2 linked regions of the Thioclava sp. GXIMD2076 genome follow. The protein of the gene in region 1 interacts with the protein of each later gene in a pairwise test. Links are inferred from orthologs where the notes say so. Each region holds a gene or a part of one and is shown on either strand. Other genes may lie near its edges. The genes, in order: rho and hfq.

Region 1 (8,727 bases):
TTCAGAAGCTCCATCAATGGCAGCCCCAGAACATGGAAGTAATCGCCTTCCACCTTGGAAAACAAGCGCACGCCTTCCTCTTCGAGCTTGTAGCAGCCCACCGCATGGCGGATCGAGTCCCAATTTCGAGTGACATAATCCTTGATGAAGGCCTCGGACAGCTCGTGCATCGTCAGCCGCACCACACCGATATGCCGCCACAGGGGCTCGTTGTCGCGCACGATGACAGCGGCGGAGAGAAGTTTATGCGTTTTGCCCGAGAGCGCCGCCAGATGCGCCATCGCCTCTTCGGGCGTCTCCGGCTTGGAAAAGGTCCGGCCATCGAGATCAAGAACCTGATCAGCGCCCAGAACCATAACCCCTGCCAGATTGCGTGAGAGCTTCTTGGCTTTCATCTCGGCGAGAAAATCCGCGATATCGCGCGGCGGTGCGCCTTCGGCCTCCATCGAGGCACGGATCATCTCCTCATCGATACGGGCGGGTTTGGCCACAATTTCCAGCCCCGCATTGCGCAGCAATTGAGCCCGGATTTCGGATTGGGATGCCAAGAGAATGGGGATAGTCATGTGGATAAGCCTCTCGGTAACCGTCTGTATAAAACGGGGGATAACCCCGACCTCGGGTTTTCTCCACAATTTATGGCCGGTTCTGTCAAGTCTCAGGGTGAGTCTTCCACCTGTGAATTGAGTCTTCCCCTTGCTGTGAGCGACTCATTGGGGCAAAGTTTTCCCACCATATTATCCACAGCCCGAATCGGGGTTTGCAAACTTTGCAAAGTCTTGAAAATATAAAGAATTTCTCAATTGGGGCTTGGTTTATTCGCAATGTGGGTAAATAGCTTATCCACTGTGGATAAATCAGGGAATATCCGTGGATCCACAGTATCCACAGGGCCTATAATCAACTTCTATTCTTTCTTAATATTACTTTTATATTTAGAGAGGGGTCGGCGCCTAACACCGGAGACCGGACCATGCTGACAGCCGTGCAGGATTTTCTCGCAATCCATTATCCATGGATCAAAGCGTTCCACGTGATCTCGGTTCTGGCGTGGATGGCCGGTCTGTTCTATCTGCCGCGGCTCTATGTTTATCACGTCGAAGGGCTAAGAAAGCAGGGCGTCACCCGAGGGTCTGATATGGACCAGCTGTTCCAGCATCAGGAACGGCTTCTTCTGAAGGCGATCATGACCCCGGCGATGATCGCATCGTGGTTTTTCGGGCTCTGCTTGGTAATGATCCCCGGAGTGGTCGATTGGACGATGGCATGGTCTTGGGTGAAAGCCGCATCCGTGATCGGGATGACGGGGTTCCATCACTGGCTGTCAGGACGCCGCATAGATTTCGTGAAAGGGCAGAACCGGCATAGCGGCCGGACCTATCGATTGATGAACGAGCTGCCGACGCTCTTCATGGTCCTGATCGTGTTGGCTGTGATCGTGAAATTCTAGGCAATCGTTGACTCGAGGCGCAATTTGATCTAGCGGATGACAAAACCCCGCTCGTCCTGAGCGGGAGTCACTCCTGTTTACATCGAGATTTCTTTCCGGCTGGTCCGGAAACGAGGGGAATTCATGACCGAAGAACGTCCGCATCCCGAAGATGAGCGTTTGAACCTGTTCGATCTGAAGGCGAAAAGCCCGAAGGCGCTTCTGGCCATGGCCGAGGAGTGGGAGATCGAGAACGCTTCGACGATGCGTAAGGGCGAGATGATGTTCGCGCTGCTGAAGGCGCATGCGGAAGATGATATCACCATTGGTGGGGACGGGGTTCTGGAAGTTCTGCAGGACGGTTTCGGCTTCCTGCGCTCGACCGAGGCAAACTATCTGCCGGGTCCGGACGATATCTATGTCTCGCCCGACATGATCCGCCAGCACGCGCTGCGCACGGGTGATACCGTTGAGGGCATTATCCGCTCTCCGGGCGAGAACGAGCGGTATTTCGTGCTGACCAAAGTCGAGCAGATCAATTATGAAGCGCCCGAAAAGGCGCGCCACAAGGTTGCCTTCGACAACTTGACGCCGCTCTATCCCGATGAGCGCCTGAAAATGGAGATCGAAGATCCGACGATCAAGGACCGCTCGGCACGGATCATCGATCTGGTGGCGCCGATCGGGAAGGGGCAGCGTTCGCTTATCGTGGCGCCGCCGCGTACCGGTAAGACCGTCCTGCTGCAGAATATCGCGACCTCGATCGCGAGAAACCATCCCGAATGCTATCTGATCGTTCTTCTGATCGACGAACGTCCGGAAGAGGTGACCGATATGCAGCGTTCCGTGAAGGGTGAGGTTGTGTCCTCCACCTTCGACGAACCGGCAACGCGCCACGTCGCAGTCTCCGAGATGGTGATGGAAAAGGCCAAGCGCCTCGTTGAACACAAGCGTGACGTGGTGATCCTGCTCGATTCGATCACGCGTCTGGGCCGTGCGTTCAACACCGTTGTGCCGAGCTCGGGCAAGGTTTTGACAGGTGGTGTCGATGCCAACGCGCTGCAACGTCCGAAGCGTTTCTTCGGCGCGGCACGAAATATTGAAGAGGGCGGGTCGCTGACCATCATTGCCACCGCGCTGATCGATACCGGTTCGCGCATGGACGAGGTCATCTTCGAGGAATTCAAAGGGACGGGGAACTCCGAGATCGTTCTTGACCGCAAGGTTGCGGATAAACGCGTCTTCCCGGCCATGGATATTCTCAAATCGGGCACCCGGAAAGAGGATCTGCTCGTCGAGCAGAAGGATCTGCAGAAGACCTATCTGTTGCGCCGTATCCTCAATCCGATGGGCACAACCGATGCGATCGAGTTCCTGAATTCGAAGCTCAAACAGACCAAAACCAATTCGGAATTCTTCGACTCTATGAACGGCTAAGCTGTTCCCGAGAGGGATATGATGGATACGATCTTTGCACTGGCCACTGCCCGCGGAAAAGCGGGGGTGGCCGTTATTCGTATTTCCGGGCCGAAAGCCTGGCAGGCTGCCTCGCGTCTTTGCGGGTCGCTACCGGCTGCGCGACAGACGGCCTTGAGGGTTCTGCGTCTTGACGGCGAGGTGCTGGACGAGGCGGTGGTGCTGCCTTTCGCTAAAGGGCATAGCTTTACTGGTGAAGAAGTCGTCGAATTTCATATCCATGGTGCGATCGCGACGGTGAGTGCTGTTCTGCGGGCCTTGGGTGAGGATCCGGATTTACGTATGGCTGAGGCAGGCGAATTTACCCGCCGCGCAATGGAGAATGAAAGGCTGGATCTTTCTCAGGTCGAGGGACTGGCTGATCTCATTGAGGCCGAAACAGAATCCCAGAGAAAACAGGCACTTAAGGTTCTCTCTGGTTCGGTTGGCAAGGTCGTTGAAGGCTGGCGGGAGCGGCTGGTGCGTGCCGCGGCGCTGCTGGAAGTCACGATCGATTTCGCCGATGAAGAGGTTCCCGTTGATGTAACACCGGAGGTCATGGCCGAGATTGATGCCGTTCAGATCAGTCTTGGAGACGAGATCAAGCGCTTTGGCGCGGCGGAGCGCATCCGTGACGGGTTCGAAATCGCTATCGTTGGCCGCCCTAATGCCGGAAAATCTACGCTTCTCAATGCTTTAGCAGGGCGTGAAGCCGCTATTACGTCGGAAATTGCGGGTACGACACGTGATGTGATCGAAGTGCGCATGGACCTCGCAGGATTGGCGGTCACATTGCTGGACACGGCAGGTCTTCGCGAAACCGACGATGTTGTCGAGGCTATCGGGGTAGATCGGGCGATTTCACGCGCCAATGAGGCAGATCTGCGGGTATTCCTTCTTGATGGCCAAGACCTTCCGCTCCTGACGCCTGAGGATGATGATCTGATCGTCTATGGCAAGGCCGATATTTTCGAGGGGCAGGGGCTTCGTGTCTCGGGAAAAACAGGCGCGGGCATTGACGAGCTGGTTGCGAAGATCACCGCCAAATTATTACGGCAGGCACAAGGCGCCGGGGTTATGACGCGGGAACGACATCGTGATGCGCTGATAAACGCAAACCGGGCTTTGGATTCGGCCCGAAATGAGGTAATGAGCGGTCTAGATCGCCCCGAGCTTTCCGCTATCTATCTTCGTGAGGCCGCGCGGTCGTTGGAATCCCTGTTGGGCAGGGTAGATGTCGAGAATCTCTTGGATGAGATATTCTTGAGTTTTTGCATCGGGAAATAGGAGTGTTTCACGTGAAACATTTTGACGTTATTGTCGTTGGCGGTGGTCACGCCGGTACGGAAGCGGCCCATGCATCCGCCCGCATGGGAGCAAAGACTGCTTTGGTAACGCTTCGGCGCGATGCCATCGGGGTTATGTCTTGCAATCCTGCTATTGGTGGGCTCGGCAAAGGACACCTCGTTCGGGAGATCGACGCCATGGACGGTGTCATGGGGGTTGTCGCCGACCGTGCCGGGATTCAATTCAGGCTCTTGAACCGCCGTAAAGGACCTGCGGTACAGGGGCCGCGTGCTCAGGCGGATCGAAAGCTCTATCGCGAGGCTATGCTCGAACTTACCGAACTGCAGGAAAACCTTTCGATCATTGAAGGGGAAGCCGTCGACTTGCTTACCCTTGACGGGCGCGTCAGCGGGGTAACGCTCGCAGACGGATCCGAGGTCCGCTGCCGGTCGGTAATTTTGACAACAGGGACCTTCTTGCGCGGCGTAATCCATATCGGTGATAAAAGCTATCCGGGCGGACGGATGGGGGATCGCCCTTCGGTTCCGCTCGCGGATCGACTGGACTCGCTCGCCTTACCGCTTGGACGTCTTAAGACGGGCACACCGCCAAGGCTTAATGGGAAAACTATTGATTGGTCTATCCTCGAGAGCCAGCCCGGGGACGACGATCCTGTGGTCTTCAGCTTTATGAATACGAAGCCATTCGCGAAACAGATTTCCTGCGGGATTACGCATACTAATGAAGCGACCCATCAAATCATCCGTGATAATCTTTCCCGTTCGGCTATGTATGGCGGTCATATCGAGGGGGTAGGGCCCCGTTACTGCCCGTCGATCGAAGACAAAATTGTCAGGTTTGCCGATAAGACATCTCATCAGATTTTCCTCGAGCCCGAGGGGCTTGATGACGATACCGTCTACCCAAATGGTATTTCCACCTCGCTACCTGAAGATGTTCAGACCGATTATGTTCGGTCTATTCGTGGCTTGGAGCAGGTCGAGATTCTACAGCCGGGCTACGCTATAGAATATGATTACGTCGATCCGCGTAGCCTCGATGCGTATCTTCAGGTTCGTAATCAGCCAGGGCTATATCTCGCTGGTCAGATTAATGGCACCACTGGCTATGAGGAGGCAGCTGCACAGGGTCTGGTTGCCGGACTTAATGCGGCAGCTTCGGCGCTAGAGAAGGAGGCTGTCGAGTTTTCACGCACACAGAGTTATATCGGAGTGATGGTCGATGATCTCATTACTCGCGGAGTAACCGAACCCTATCGGATGTTTACCTCGCGGGCCGAGTTCCGACTTTCCCTTCGCGCCGATAACGCGGATCAACGCCTTACGCCCTTGGCAATGCGGATTGGCTGCGTATCTGATAAGCGTATTACGCAATTCTCTATTAAGCAGGAAGCGCTAGTGCATGGGCGTGGAAAGCTTGACGCATTGTCGCTTACCCCGAAAGAGGCCATTGAAGCGGGCTTTAAAGTAAATCAAGATGGGCAGCGTCGTTCTGCATTCTCGTTCCTGTCATTCCCTGACATAACATTCGAAGATCTCAAAGCGGTCTTCCCAGAATTGTCCGAGATTGAATCCCCGATTGCGGATCAGCTTTCAAAAGATGCGCTATATGCCAATTATCTGGTTCGACAGGATCGCGATATTGCAGCGATGCAGAGAGATGAAGCTTGGAAGATTCCTTCCGATTTCGAATATGGTTCGCTTTCGGGGCTTTCTAACGAGCTTCGTTTAAAGCTCAGTAAAGCGCAGCCAAGCACGTTAGGGCAGGCGGGGCGTGTCGACGGGGTAACGCCCGCAGCCCTTGCTCTCATTCTTGCGAAGCTTCGGCAATCGCGTAAAATCAAAACGGCTTGACGTCTATGTCTATACACCAATTCCCTGCCGATGTTTCACGTGAAACAATTGAGCGCTTCGATCTCTACGAAGCGCTCGTCTCAAAGTGGAATCCTGTAATCAATCTGGTTGCAAAATCTACGGTCTCGGATTTTAAGCATCGGCATCTCCAAGACTCCATTCAGGTATATCAAAACGATGTGAGCTGGACGCGGTGGGTTGATATGGGGTCCGGTGGCGGATTGCCTGGTATTGTCGTTGGCATTATCGCAGCTCAAAATAAACCAGATGCCGAGATCCACTTGATCGAGAGTGATCAGAGAAAATGTGCATTTCTTCTGACATGCGTGCGCGAATTGGGGTTGAATATAAAGGTTCATAGTCAACGTATCCTCGAAATTCCCTCCTTGGCCGCAGATATTGTCTCTGCTCGCGCGCTTGCGTCGCTTGATATGCTTCTCGAGTTCGGGTGTCATCACGGAAATAAGACGGCTACTTTTCTGTTTCCGAAGGGCGCAAACTGGAAAAGTGAAGTGGCAGAAGCTCAAAAGACATGGACCTTCGAGTATGAAGCACTTAAAAGCGTCACAGATCCGGATGCAACAATACTGAAAATCGCAGGAGCACAGCGTGTCTGAGCAGTCCTTTATGAAGGCACCACGCATTATTGCCGTTACCAACCAGAAGGGTGGGGTTGGTAAAACAACCACAGCGATTAATTTAGCTTGCGCTTTGATTGAACAAGGGTGCCGGGTCTTGGTGGTTGACCTCGATCCTCAGGGCAATGCATCGACAGGTCTTGGTGTCGAGCTAGAAGATCGGGACTTCAGCACCTACGACCTACTCACAGCGGATGCAGAACCCGCCGATATAATCCGGAAAACGGAGTGGGATGGACTATGGTTGAGCCCCGCGACCACAGATCTTTCCTCCGCAGACATGGAACTCCATGATGTGGATCAGCGGAGCTTCCTCCTTCAGAAAGCGCTACGCTCGGAGCATATAAACGACTTCGAGTTTGACTATATTCTTATTGATTGCCCGCCATCTCTTAGTCTTCTGACCGTTAATGCGATGGTTGCGGCGGATTCCGTTTTGGTTCCGCTACAAGCGGAGTTCTTTGCTCTTGAAGGCCTCTCGCAGCTCATGCTTTCGGTGCGAGAAGTGCGGCAAGGCGCCAATCCTTCACTTCGTATTGAGGGGGTTGTGCTGACGATGTATGACGTTCGCAATAATCTCTCCCAGCTTGTAGAGGCGGACGCCCGCGCAACGCTTGGAGAAATCGTGTTCAAGACAATGATTCCGCGGAATGTGCGGATCTCCGAAGCGCCATCCTATGCCCAATCCGTACTGCATTACGATAGTAGCTCGCGAGGGGCGAAGGCCTATCGCGCACTTGCCAAAGAATTATTGGAACGCCATGAAAGCGTTAAGCCGCAGGGGGCCGTATGAGCAAGAAGCCTGAACGCCGTGGACTTGGGCGCGGATTAAGCGCCTTGATGGCTGATGTAAATCTAGAACCCAATCAGGATAATACGGTGCCGCGTCGTCCCGAAAGCTTCATTCCGATCGAGAAAATCGAGCCTAATCCCGAGCAGCCGCGCCGTCATTTTGACGAGCAGGCTCTTCAGGAACTCGCGGATTCCATCCGTGAGAAAGGGGTCATTCAGCCTCTGATCGTGCGGGCACATCCCAAAACGGCCGATATGTACGAGATTGTTGCGGGGGAGCGCCGCTGGCGCGCGTCGCAACTCGCGCAGCTACATGAAGTTCCGGTTATCATTCGCGAGTTTAACGATACCGAAGTTCTGGAAGTCGCGATTATCGAGAATATCCAGCGCGCCGATCTTAACCCGCTGGAAGAAGCTCTCAGCTATCGGCAGTTGATGGACCGGTTCGGACATACTCAGGAAAAGGTCGCAGAAGCGCTCTCGAAGAGCCGTAGTCATATCGCAAACCTTCTTCGCCTGCTCAACTTGCCGAATGAAGTTCAGGATTATCTCCGCGATGGACGTCTGACGGCAGGTCATGCGCGTGCGATGATTACCGCAGATGACCCGGTGGCATTGGCCAAAGAGGCCGTCGCAAAAGGTCTTTCGGTGCGGGAAGTCGAGCGCAAAGCAAAAGCACCTGTGGGGGAGAAAAAGCCTAAGGCCCGTATCGCCCCCGAGAAGGATGCAGATACACGGGCGCTGGAAGCAGATCTCTCGGCCACTATTGGCATGAAAGTCGAGATCAACCATAAAGGTGAGGAAGGTGGAACAGTTGTTCTGACCTATAAAGACCTCGAACAGCTTGATGCGATCTGTCAGGCGCTAACCAAGATCTAATCGGGCAACAGCTCTCTGATCACGGCGTTCAATACCGCGCGTCCCTCACGGGTCGCGCGTATTTTGTTGTCATCTGCCTCTATCATACCAATGCTGGTAAGATGAGCGAGACGTTCTTCGTTGAAATCAGCGCGGCTCAGAGCAATGTAGCGTTGCCGGTCGAGCCCTTCGGCAAGACGCATACCGAATAGAAGGAACTCCGTTACCTCCTCGTCGCGACGCAATGCTTCGCGAAACGCCTCGCCGGAACCCGTTTTCTTCACCTGGCTCAGCCACGCACCGGGTTGTTTCAGGGTGTCCGTGGCATGACGGATACCGTTGCGGGTCAGGCGGCCATGCGCCCCTGGACCAATGCCGAGATAATCGCCATAGC
Region 2 (8,631 bases), 1.3 Mb from region 1 along the record:
TTCTTCGGTTTGGGCCTCGCCCATGCGCAGGATCGGCTATGGCAAATGGTGATGCTGCGCCGGACGGTTCAGGGGCGGCTTTCGGAGGTTTTCGGGCCGAGCACGGTAAAGACCGACGAGTTGATGCGGCGTCTGGGGCTCTATGATGCAGCTGTCGCCTCGGTCGATGCGCAGGATGCCCAGACCAGGGCCGCACTCGAGGCGTATGCAGCAGGCGTCAATCAATGGATCGCGCAGGTCAACAAGGGTGCCATGGGGCGTGGTGCGCCCGAATTCTTCCTCTTCGACAACTCGATCTCCTACTGGACGCCTGCGGACTCGCTGGCGATCCTAAAGCTGCTGGCCGTTGAGCAGAACAACCAGTTCACGCGTGAGGTGCTGCGCGCCCGTGTCTCGCTGCTCGATCCGTCCTGGGTTCGCGATCTGCTCCCCGATATGCCCGGAACACCAAGCAGCGCCCTGCCCGATTACCACACGCTCTTCCCCGATGTGCCCCGCGCCGTGCAACAGGAGGATGCGCCCGAGCCGCTCTCGCCATTTCCGGCAGCCGGTCTCGAGGCAGGCTCGAACGCCTGGGCCGCAGCGCCCGACCGTTCTGCCGCGGGCGGATCGCTTCTGGCCAATGACCCGCAGATGGGGCTGACGGCCCCCACGCTATGGTATCTGGCCCGGCTCCAGCTTGCCGGTGGCGGCGTGATCGGCGGCACCATTCCGGGCATTCCGCTCATCATCACAGGGCGTAACGAGCATATGGCATGGGGGGTCACTGGCGCCTATGTCGACGACATGGACCTTCATGTCGAGCAGGTAAACCCTGCCGATCGCGAAACCTACCGCACCCCCGATGGCTGGAAAAAATTCACTACCAAGCGCACGATCCTGAAGATCAAGGACAGCCAGCCAATCACCCTGACGCTCCGAGCGACCGATAATGGTCCGGTGCTGCCCGGCACCCATTTCGACCTCGGGACCGTGACGCCGAAGGGATCGGTGATGTCGGTCGACTGGACCGCCCTCGACCCGCATGACACCTCGATGAGTGCGGCGATGAAGCTGATGCGTGCGAGTGATGTCGAGAGCGCGATCAAGGCCGGTGAGGACTATATCACGCCCGCGCAGAACCTTGTGGTCGCCGACCAGAAAGAAGTCGGGCGGGTGCTGATCGGCGCGATCCCCAAGCGCGATCCGCAAAACCAGACCGAAGGCCGCATGCCCTCCGCGGGCTGGCTGCCGGAAAACCGCTGGTCGGGCCGCCTGCCCTATGCCGACAACCCGCGCGAGATCAATCCGGCCGATGGCGTCGTGATGAACACCAATAACAAGGTCACCGACACGAAATTTCCCGCAAATGTCACCTTCGACTGGGGTGATAGCCAGCGTATCCAGCGTCTGACGAAACTGTTGAGCGACCGCGAGGTGCATTCGCGCGAGAGCTTCATGTCGGCCCAGCTCGACACCGTCAGCCCTGCGGCGCGCAACCTGCTGCCGCTGGTCGGGGCCGATCTGTGGTATACCGGCACACCTGCTCCCGATGGCACGCCCGATCGCCTGCGCCAGCGCGCGCTCGAGCTGCTGGCGGCATGGGATGGCGAGATGTCCGAGCATCTTCCCGAGCCACTGATCTATGCCGCGTGGATGCGCGAGCTGCAATCGCGGCTGATCCGCGACGAGCTGGGTCCACTGGCCGACAAGTTCACAGCCCTCGATCCGCTCTTTATCGAGCGCGTCTTCCGCAATAGTCAGGGCGCGGCGCACTGGTGCAATATCATCCAGTCGGGCACGCAGGAAACCTGTGCCCAGATCGCCAAAACCTCGCTTGATGCCGCCCTTCTTGACCTCAAGGAGAAATACGGCCCCAACATCGAAAGCTGGCGCTGGGGGGATGCGCATGAGGCGCATCAGGATCATCCGGTCCTGAAGAACATGCCCCTGATCGGCTGGTTCGCCAATATCCGGCAGTCCTCCTCGGGCGGTGATTTCACGCTGATGCGCGGCAAGACCATCGGCACGGGCCCCGAGCCCTATACCAATGTTCAGGCGGCAGGTTATCGCGGCGTCTATGATCTGGCCGATCCGGACAGCTCTGTCTTCATCACCGCAACCGGTCAGTCGGGCCATCCCTTCTCGCGCCACTATGACGACCTGTCGGAGTTGTGGCGGCGCGGGGAATATATCCCGATGTCGCTTGATCCGGCGCTTGCGCGAGCCGCTGCGGCAGGCATCACCAAATTGGTTCCCGCCAGCTGACATTGGATAAAAAAGGCGCGGCAAAATGCTTGCCGCGCCTTTTTGATGTTCTTGTATAACTGTGCGCTACAGGGCGTTGTAACGGCCCTTCTGCGAGCCTGTCCATTCGACCTGCAGCACCCAGCCTTCCTTGGTCTGGGCCTCTTCGCGGACAACATTTTCCGCATGCAGCCACGCATGACGGCGGCCTTCCGCGAATGGGAGAACGATTTCCTCGCTTATCCGCTCCTCGCCGAGCAGTTTCTCGATTAACAGAAGAAGTGCCTCAAACCCTTCGCCTGTCAGCGCCGAAATCGCGCAGACATCCTCACGGCGCTCGGCCTGCAGCGCCGTTGCGGCATGGGTCTCCTCGCTCAGAAGATCGAGTTTGTTCCAGACCTCGATGAACGGCACATCCTCGTCGACTTTGAGCTTCTCGAGAATGTCTTCCACATCCGCGGCTTGCGCGTCGCTCTGCGGATGCGAGATGTCACGCACATGCAAGATCAGATCTGCTTCGAGCACTTCTTCCAGCGTCGCACGGAAAGCGGCGACCAACTGGTGGGGCAACTCGGAAATAAATCCCACCGTATCCGACAGGATGACCTTGCGCCCCGAGGGCAGCGTCACCCCGCGCATCGTGGGATCGAGCGTGGCAAAGAGCATATCTTTTGCCAGCACATCCGCACCCGTTACCTTGTTGAAAAGGGTCGACTTTCCGGCGTTTGTATAGCCCACGAGCGCGATGATCGGAAATGGCACCTTGCGGCGTGAGGCCCGATGAAGCTCGCGGGTTTTGACAACCTTGGCCAACTGCCGGCGGATACGCACCATCTGCTCGTCAATCGCTCGACGGTCAGCTTCGATCTGTGTCTCGCCGGGACCACCGACGAACCCGAGCCCGCCACGCTGACGCTCGAGGTGGGTCCATGCCCGCACAAGCCGCGTCCGCTGATAGCTGAGCGCTGCGAGTTCAACCTGCAACACACCCTCACGGGTGCGGGCGCGATCGGCAAAAATCTCGAGAATCAAACCGGTTCGGTCAAGAAGTTTAACCTTCCATTCCTTTTCGAGATTGCGCTGCTGGACCGGCGTCACTGGCCCATCTACCAGCACGAGATCGATCTCCAGATCGTGGAGCTTCTGCCCGAGCTCATCCATCTTGCCAGTGCCAAAAAGATGTCCGGCATGCGGCTTGGGCAAGCGGACGATTTCGGAACCGACCACATCGAGATCGGGCAAAGCGGCGGCCAGAGCCACCGCCTCTGCGAGCCCGTGCTCAGGCAAACGCATCCCGTCCCCGGTTTTGAGGTCAGGATGCAGCACATAGGCCCGCGTCAGGACCTTATCTTGGGAAATAGTATCGCTCAAATCGGACTCAGTCGTCGCCTTCATACAAGGAAATCGGCTGCCCCGGCATGATCGTCGAGATCGCATGCTTGTAGACAAGCTGGGATTGGCCGTCGCGGCGCAGAAGGACGCAGAAGTTATCGAACCAAGTGATAACCCCCTGCAGTTTCACACCATTGATCAAGAAGATCGTGACCGGGATTTTGGTCTTCCGGACATGGTTCAGAAACGCGTCCTGCAGGTTTTGTTTATCGGCAGCCATTTTATTTTGCCTTTTCTTTTAGCATTTCGGGGACGTTGGCTCGTCCCACTCTGGCCCGAGTATGCTCAAGTTAACGCGAGTTTCCACCCCAAATCGGCATCGACGCTGCATCGGTTGAAAAACGTGCCCATAAAGCACTCATTTTCGCCACAGCTCTGGATTGAACAGCGCGATAATCGCCAAAGTTTCAAGCCTTCCCAACACCATAGCCCCTGCAAGAATAGCTTTCGCGGCTGTGCTCAAATCCCCCCAAGCCAGCGGAAAATCCCCCGCGACTGCGGTCAGCGGGCCGGTATTGGACAAAGCCGCGATCGTAAAGATCATGGCCGGATCGAAATCGAGGCCGGTATAGGAGATCGCGACCATGACCACGGCAATCGAGATCGCGAAGAGCATGAAGAAGATCCAGGCCACGAACGCGCCCTTGCGGCGCAATCTGCGCGCCGCCTGCCCGCCGCCGCCGACCGAGCTCGGATAAAGCAGTAGATCCAGTTCCCGCTCGCCATGGCGGATCAGGGCATAGACCCGCAGCAGACGCACTCCGCCCGCAGTTGTCGCGATGCCACCGCCAATGATGGCCAGCCCCGACAAAATGAGCCCGGGGGTGCCAAGTCCTGCCCAGGCGCGGGCATCTTCCCAACCGCTCGATTCAAATCCGGTCGTGGTCAGGAAGGAAAGCGTGGTAAACAGCCCCCCCCAAATCGTCCGGAGCACGACCAGAAGTCCCGGATGGTTATCCGTATCCAGCGCGGCCATCCAGTGGCGGAAAAACAGCACCACGACGGTCAGAAAAACGATCATCGCCGCAAGTCGAAGTTCGGGATCGTCGCGCAACTGTTTGGTTGCACGCATTTCTCCATCCCCGGGCCAGAACCGGCGCGACAATGCGGGAAGGAAGAAGACGAAGATGATCACCTCGGTCAGCACCGAATTCTGCCCGGATGCCAAAGAACTGGTCGGGAGGATACCGGAGGTCGCCAACGTAGACATGGCGGCACAGAGCGCAATCAGATTATCTTCACCCGAGATACGAAGAAGAACCCATAACGCACCGGTAAGTCCGGCATAAACAGGAAGCAGCTGCAGTGCGAAATCCACTAGCCTATCGCGCGAGACAACGCCGCGCTGGCTGCCGCGAAGGTTTACATCCTTCACCTCGCCACCAGGACCGCCAGCAAAGAAGATCTCGAAGCCGCCCACACGCAAGGGAGCGAGCACGGCGATGGTCATCACCAGCATGAAATAACCACCCGACCAGCCGACCATCGCGCGCCACAGATGTAGCGACGGAGGGAGCCTCGCCGGACTGTAGAGCGTGCCGCCCGTCGTCGTAAAGGCCGAGACCATCTCCCACCACGCGTTGAAGAGCGATGTATCCCGCATCACCTCATGAAAGGGGATCGCGAGAATAAGCGGCATTACGGTAAACGCGCCAACCATGGTCAGAAGCGATGACCGCTCGCGAGGACCCCGTCGGTTTGCCACTGTTGCCAGAGACAACAGCATGAAAACAAAAAGAAGGAGCGTTCCGGTATAGAAGAACGGCCGCGCGACTTCGTGCTGGTGGAGCGTCAGCGCGTGCATTGCCGGCACATACATCATCAGGCCGGACACAGCGACCAGAATGACGAAAAGCGGCAGATTACGCAGATTGGACCGCATTGGCGGGTCCTCAGAAGTAATCGATGGAGACCTGCAACAGGCGCTCCACTTCGGCCACATCATCGGCCAACGCGAAGAGTACGATCACATCGCCTTCCTCAATCCGCGTATCGGCACGCGGGCGAACCACGACCTTTTCGCCCTTCTTCAGCCCCCCCATCAGCACGCCTTCGGGAAAATCGATATCTCTCAGCAGCTTCCCCGACAAAGGTGACGTGCCCAAAACCTGTGCTTCGATCACTTCCGCCTCGGCATCCCCGATCGAATAGATCTGGCGGACGCGGCCATGACGGATGTGGCGCAGGATGGACGATACGGTAGTGGCGCGCGGGTTGATCTGCGCATCAATCCCCAGCGGCTCCATCATCGGGATCAGTGTCGGGTCATTGACCAGCGTGATCGCCATCTTGCACCCGGCCTGCTTGGCACGCACCGCGACCAGAAGATTGGTTTTATCATCATCGGTTACGGCAAGAACTGCATCTGTCGAGGCAACATTGGCCTCCTCGAGCAGCTCCTGTGACATGCCATCACCATGCAGAACAATAGTGCGCTCGAGCGAATCCGCGGCTTTCTCGGCACGCTCGCGCGACATCTCGATAATCTTGGCGCGTGTCCGGTCGCTTCGCGCCTCCAGCTTCTTGGCCACTGCCAGACCGACATTCCCACCGCCAATGATCAGGATACGCTCCTGTTTATGGACGTTCTTGCCGAATATCTCGAGCGTGCGCGAAACATCGTCGCGATGCGAACAGATATAGATCTGATCGCCGGAAAACAGCTGGTCATTCGGTTCCGGCGCAAAAAGCCGACCTTCGCGGCGCACCCCCACAACGATGGCGCGCAACGTCGAGAAAAGATCGGTAAGCTGACGCAGCGGCGTCGAAAGAACAGGGCAATCGTCATGCAGTACGATCCCCATCAGCCGCAGCTCGTCTTCCATGAAACTTTCGGTATCAAAGGTCGCCGGTGCCAGAAGCCTGCGCAATGCCGCCTCGGCAACCTCGCGCTCGGGGCTGATGATCACATCGATCGGCAACTGGTCACGGCGGTAGATATCGCGATATTCAGGGTTGAGATAGCTCTGCGACCGCAGGCGGGCAATCTTGCGCGTGATCCCGAAGACCGATTGCGCCACCTGACAGGTCACCATATTGACCTCATCCGAATGGGTTGCGGCAATAATCAGGTCGCAATCGCGCGCACCAGCCGCCTCGAGAACGTCAGGATGCGAGGCAAACCCTACGGTGCCCTGCACATCCAGCATATCGGAGGCCCGCCGCACCAGTTCGGGATTGCTATCCACCACCGTCACGTCATTGCGCTCGCCCGACAGATGCCGCGCGATCTGCCAACCGACCTGACCGGCCCCACAAATAATCACCCTCATGCGACCCTCCGCAACTCGTTGGTCTCGGTTTTATGCGGCAGCGCGGCAAGGGTCAATCACCCCGACCTATCGCGCCCTATTCCGCATCTTCCTCGATCCGCGCCATCCGGCCACCGGACTTGACGCCGGTCACGACGCCGAGCGATTTCAGTTTACGGTGCAACGCTGAACGCTCCATGCCTACAAAATTCGCCGTGCGGGAAATATTGCCGCCAAACCGGTTGATCTGGGTCAGAAGATACTCGCGCTCGAACAGTTCGCGCGCCTCGCGCAACGGCAATGTCGCCAGCTGGCCCGACAGCACGATGCGGCTCGATTCCGTCTCCACAGGCTGGTCACCCTGCAGCTCGCGCGCCTCGATCTCGCCCGTGCCATCGCCGAGGATCAGCAGTCGTTCGATCACATTGCGCAGCTGGCGGATATTACCCGGCCATTCCATCGTCTGCATCATCGCCAGCGCATCGCCCGACAATTTGCGCAGCGGCAGCCCCTGCGTCTCGTTGAACTGCACGAGGAAATACTCGGCCAGAAGCGCCAGATCCTCACGCCGGTCAGCGAGGCCGGGAACCGCGATCGGCACGACATTCAGCCGGTCATAGAGCTCCTGACGGAAGCGGCCCGAGGCGATCTCTACGGTGAGATCGCGTGTGGTGGAGCTGATCACGCGCAGATCTACCCGCACCTTATCGGCCCCGCCAACGCGCAGGAACTGCTGCTCGGTGAGGACACGCAGGATTTTCGACTGCGTGCCAAGCGGCATTTCCGCGACTTCGTCGAAATAGACAACGCCGCCATGCGCCTGTTCAAGCAGGCCTTTCTCGATCCCGCGCTCGGGCGTCTCGCGGCCAAACAAAACCTCTTCCATACGGTCAGGCTCGATGGAGGCCGAGTTGACGGTGATAAAAGGAGCGGTCGCACGGGTGGAGAGTTGATGGATATAGCGCGCAGCCGTCTCCTTGCCAGACCCCGGCTCCCCGGTCAGCATCACGCGACCATTGGATTTTGTAACCTTATCAAGCTGATCTCGGAGCTTCTTGAAAGCGGCACTCTCGCCCAGCATCTCGCCCGTCTGCATGTCGCGGCGCTTGAGCGTGGAATTCTCGCGGCGCAGCCTCGATGTTTCCATCGCGCGTGAAACAACTACCAACAACTGGTCGATATTGAAAGGTTTTTCGATGAAATCATAAGCACCCTGCTTGATCGCGGCCACAGCGATCTCGACATTGCCATGCCCCGAAATGATAATGATCGGAATATCGGGATTGTCCCGCTTCGTCGTCTTCAGAATATCGATCCCGTCCATCCGGCTATCCTTCAGCCAGATATCGAGGATCATGAGGGCCGGAGGCTCGGCATTGACGGCCTCCATACATTCATCGGAATTCGACGCCATCCGGGTCGAAAAGCCTTCGTCCTGAAGAATTTCGGAAATTAGTTCCCGAATATCCTTTTCGTCGTCGACAATCAGAATATCGCTCATGTCAGCTCACTATCCTTGATGGCGCGCACTGCCGCGTGGGCACGAGGCAGGCGGATTTCGGCAAGGGCGCCCGAATGGGCACCTGGGTGAAATGGCGGCGCATCCCGAAGCATCAAAGTGCCGCCATGCTCTTCGATGATTTTCTTTACAATAGAGAGCCCTAGCCCCGTTCCTTTGGAGCGGGTGGTTACATAGGGCTCGAACAGACGGGAGCGGTCTTCGGGCAAGCCCACCCCGTTATCCATGATCTGCAAGGTTATG

The links.
Region 2: the proteins of rho (region 1) and hfq interact in binary tests that used the Escherichia coli proteins (3 or more experiments, as listed by UniProt). The link is inferred for Thioclava sp. GXIMD2076 from one-to-one orthologs.

The regions. Positions count from the first base shown.
Region 1 is NZ_CP149932.1:853,312-862,038, forward strand. The notes cover bases 889-3,719. They hold rho (transcription termination factor Rho), read left to right. Parts: upstream 889-1,573; coding sequence 1,574-2,866; downstream 2,867-3,719. Other genes in these bases: WDB91_RS04205 (CopD family protein), read left to right, coding at 974-1,450; mnmE (tRNA uridine-5-carboxymethylaminomethyl(34) synthesis GTPase MnmE), read left to right, coding at 2,888-3,719. Also shown: WDB91_RS04200 (Maf family protein), read right to left, coding at 1-566; more of mnmE, read left to right, coding at 3,720-4,171; tRNA uridine-5-carboxymethylaminomethyl(34) synthesis enzyme MnmG, read left to right, coding at 4,183-6,045; 16S rRNA (guanine(527)-N(7))-methyltransferase RsmG, read left to right, coding at 6,051-6,662; WDB91_RS04230 (AAA family ATPase), read left to right, coding at 6,673-7,476; WDB91_RS04235 (ParB/RepB/Spo0J family partition protein), read left to right, coding at 7,473-8,354; radical SAM family heme chaperone HemW, read right to left, coding at 8,351-8,727. UniProt on the Escherichia coli protein: Facilitates transcription termination by a mechanism that involves Rho binding to the nascent RNA, activation of Rho's RNA-dependent ATPase activity, and release of the mRNA from the DNA template.
Region 2 is NZ_CP149932.1:2,146,511-2,155,141, reverse strand. Bases 2,222-4,956 are described here. They hold hfq (RNA chaperone Hfq), read right to left. Parts: upstream 3,839-4,956; coding sequence 3,605-3,838; downstream 2,222-3,604. Other genes in these bases: WDB91_RS10610 (potassium transporter TrkG), read right to left, coding at 3,977-4,956; hflX (GTPase HflX), read right to left, coding at 2,314-3,519; WDB91_RS10625 (penicillin acylase family protein), read left to right, coding at 2,222-2,247. Also shown: more of WDB91_RS10625, read left to right, coding at 1-2,221; more of WDB91_RS10610, read right to left, coding at 4,957-5,500; Trk system potassium transporter TrkA, read right to left, coding at 5,511-6,890; WDB91_RS10600 (sigma-54 dependent transcriptional regulator), read right to left, coding at 6,967-8,370; WDB91_RS10595 (PAS domain-containing sensor histidine kinase), read right to left, coding at 8,367-8,631. UniProt on the Escherichia coli protein: RNA chaperone that binds small regulatory RNA (sRNAs) and mRNAs to facilitate mRNA translational regulation in response to envelope stress, environmental stress and changes in metabolite concentrations.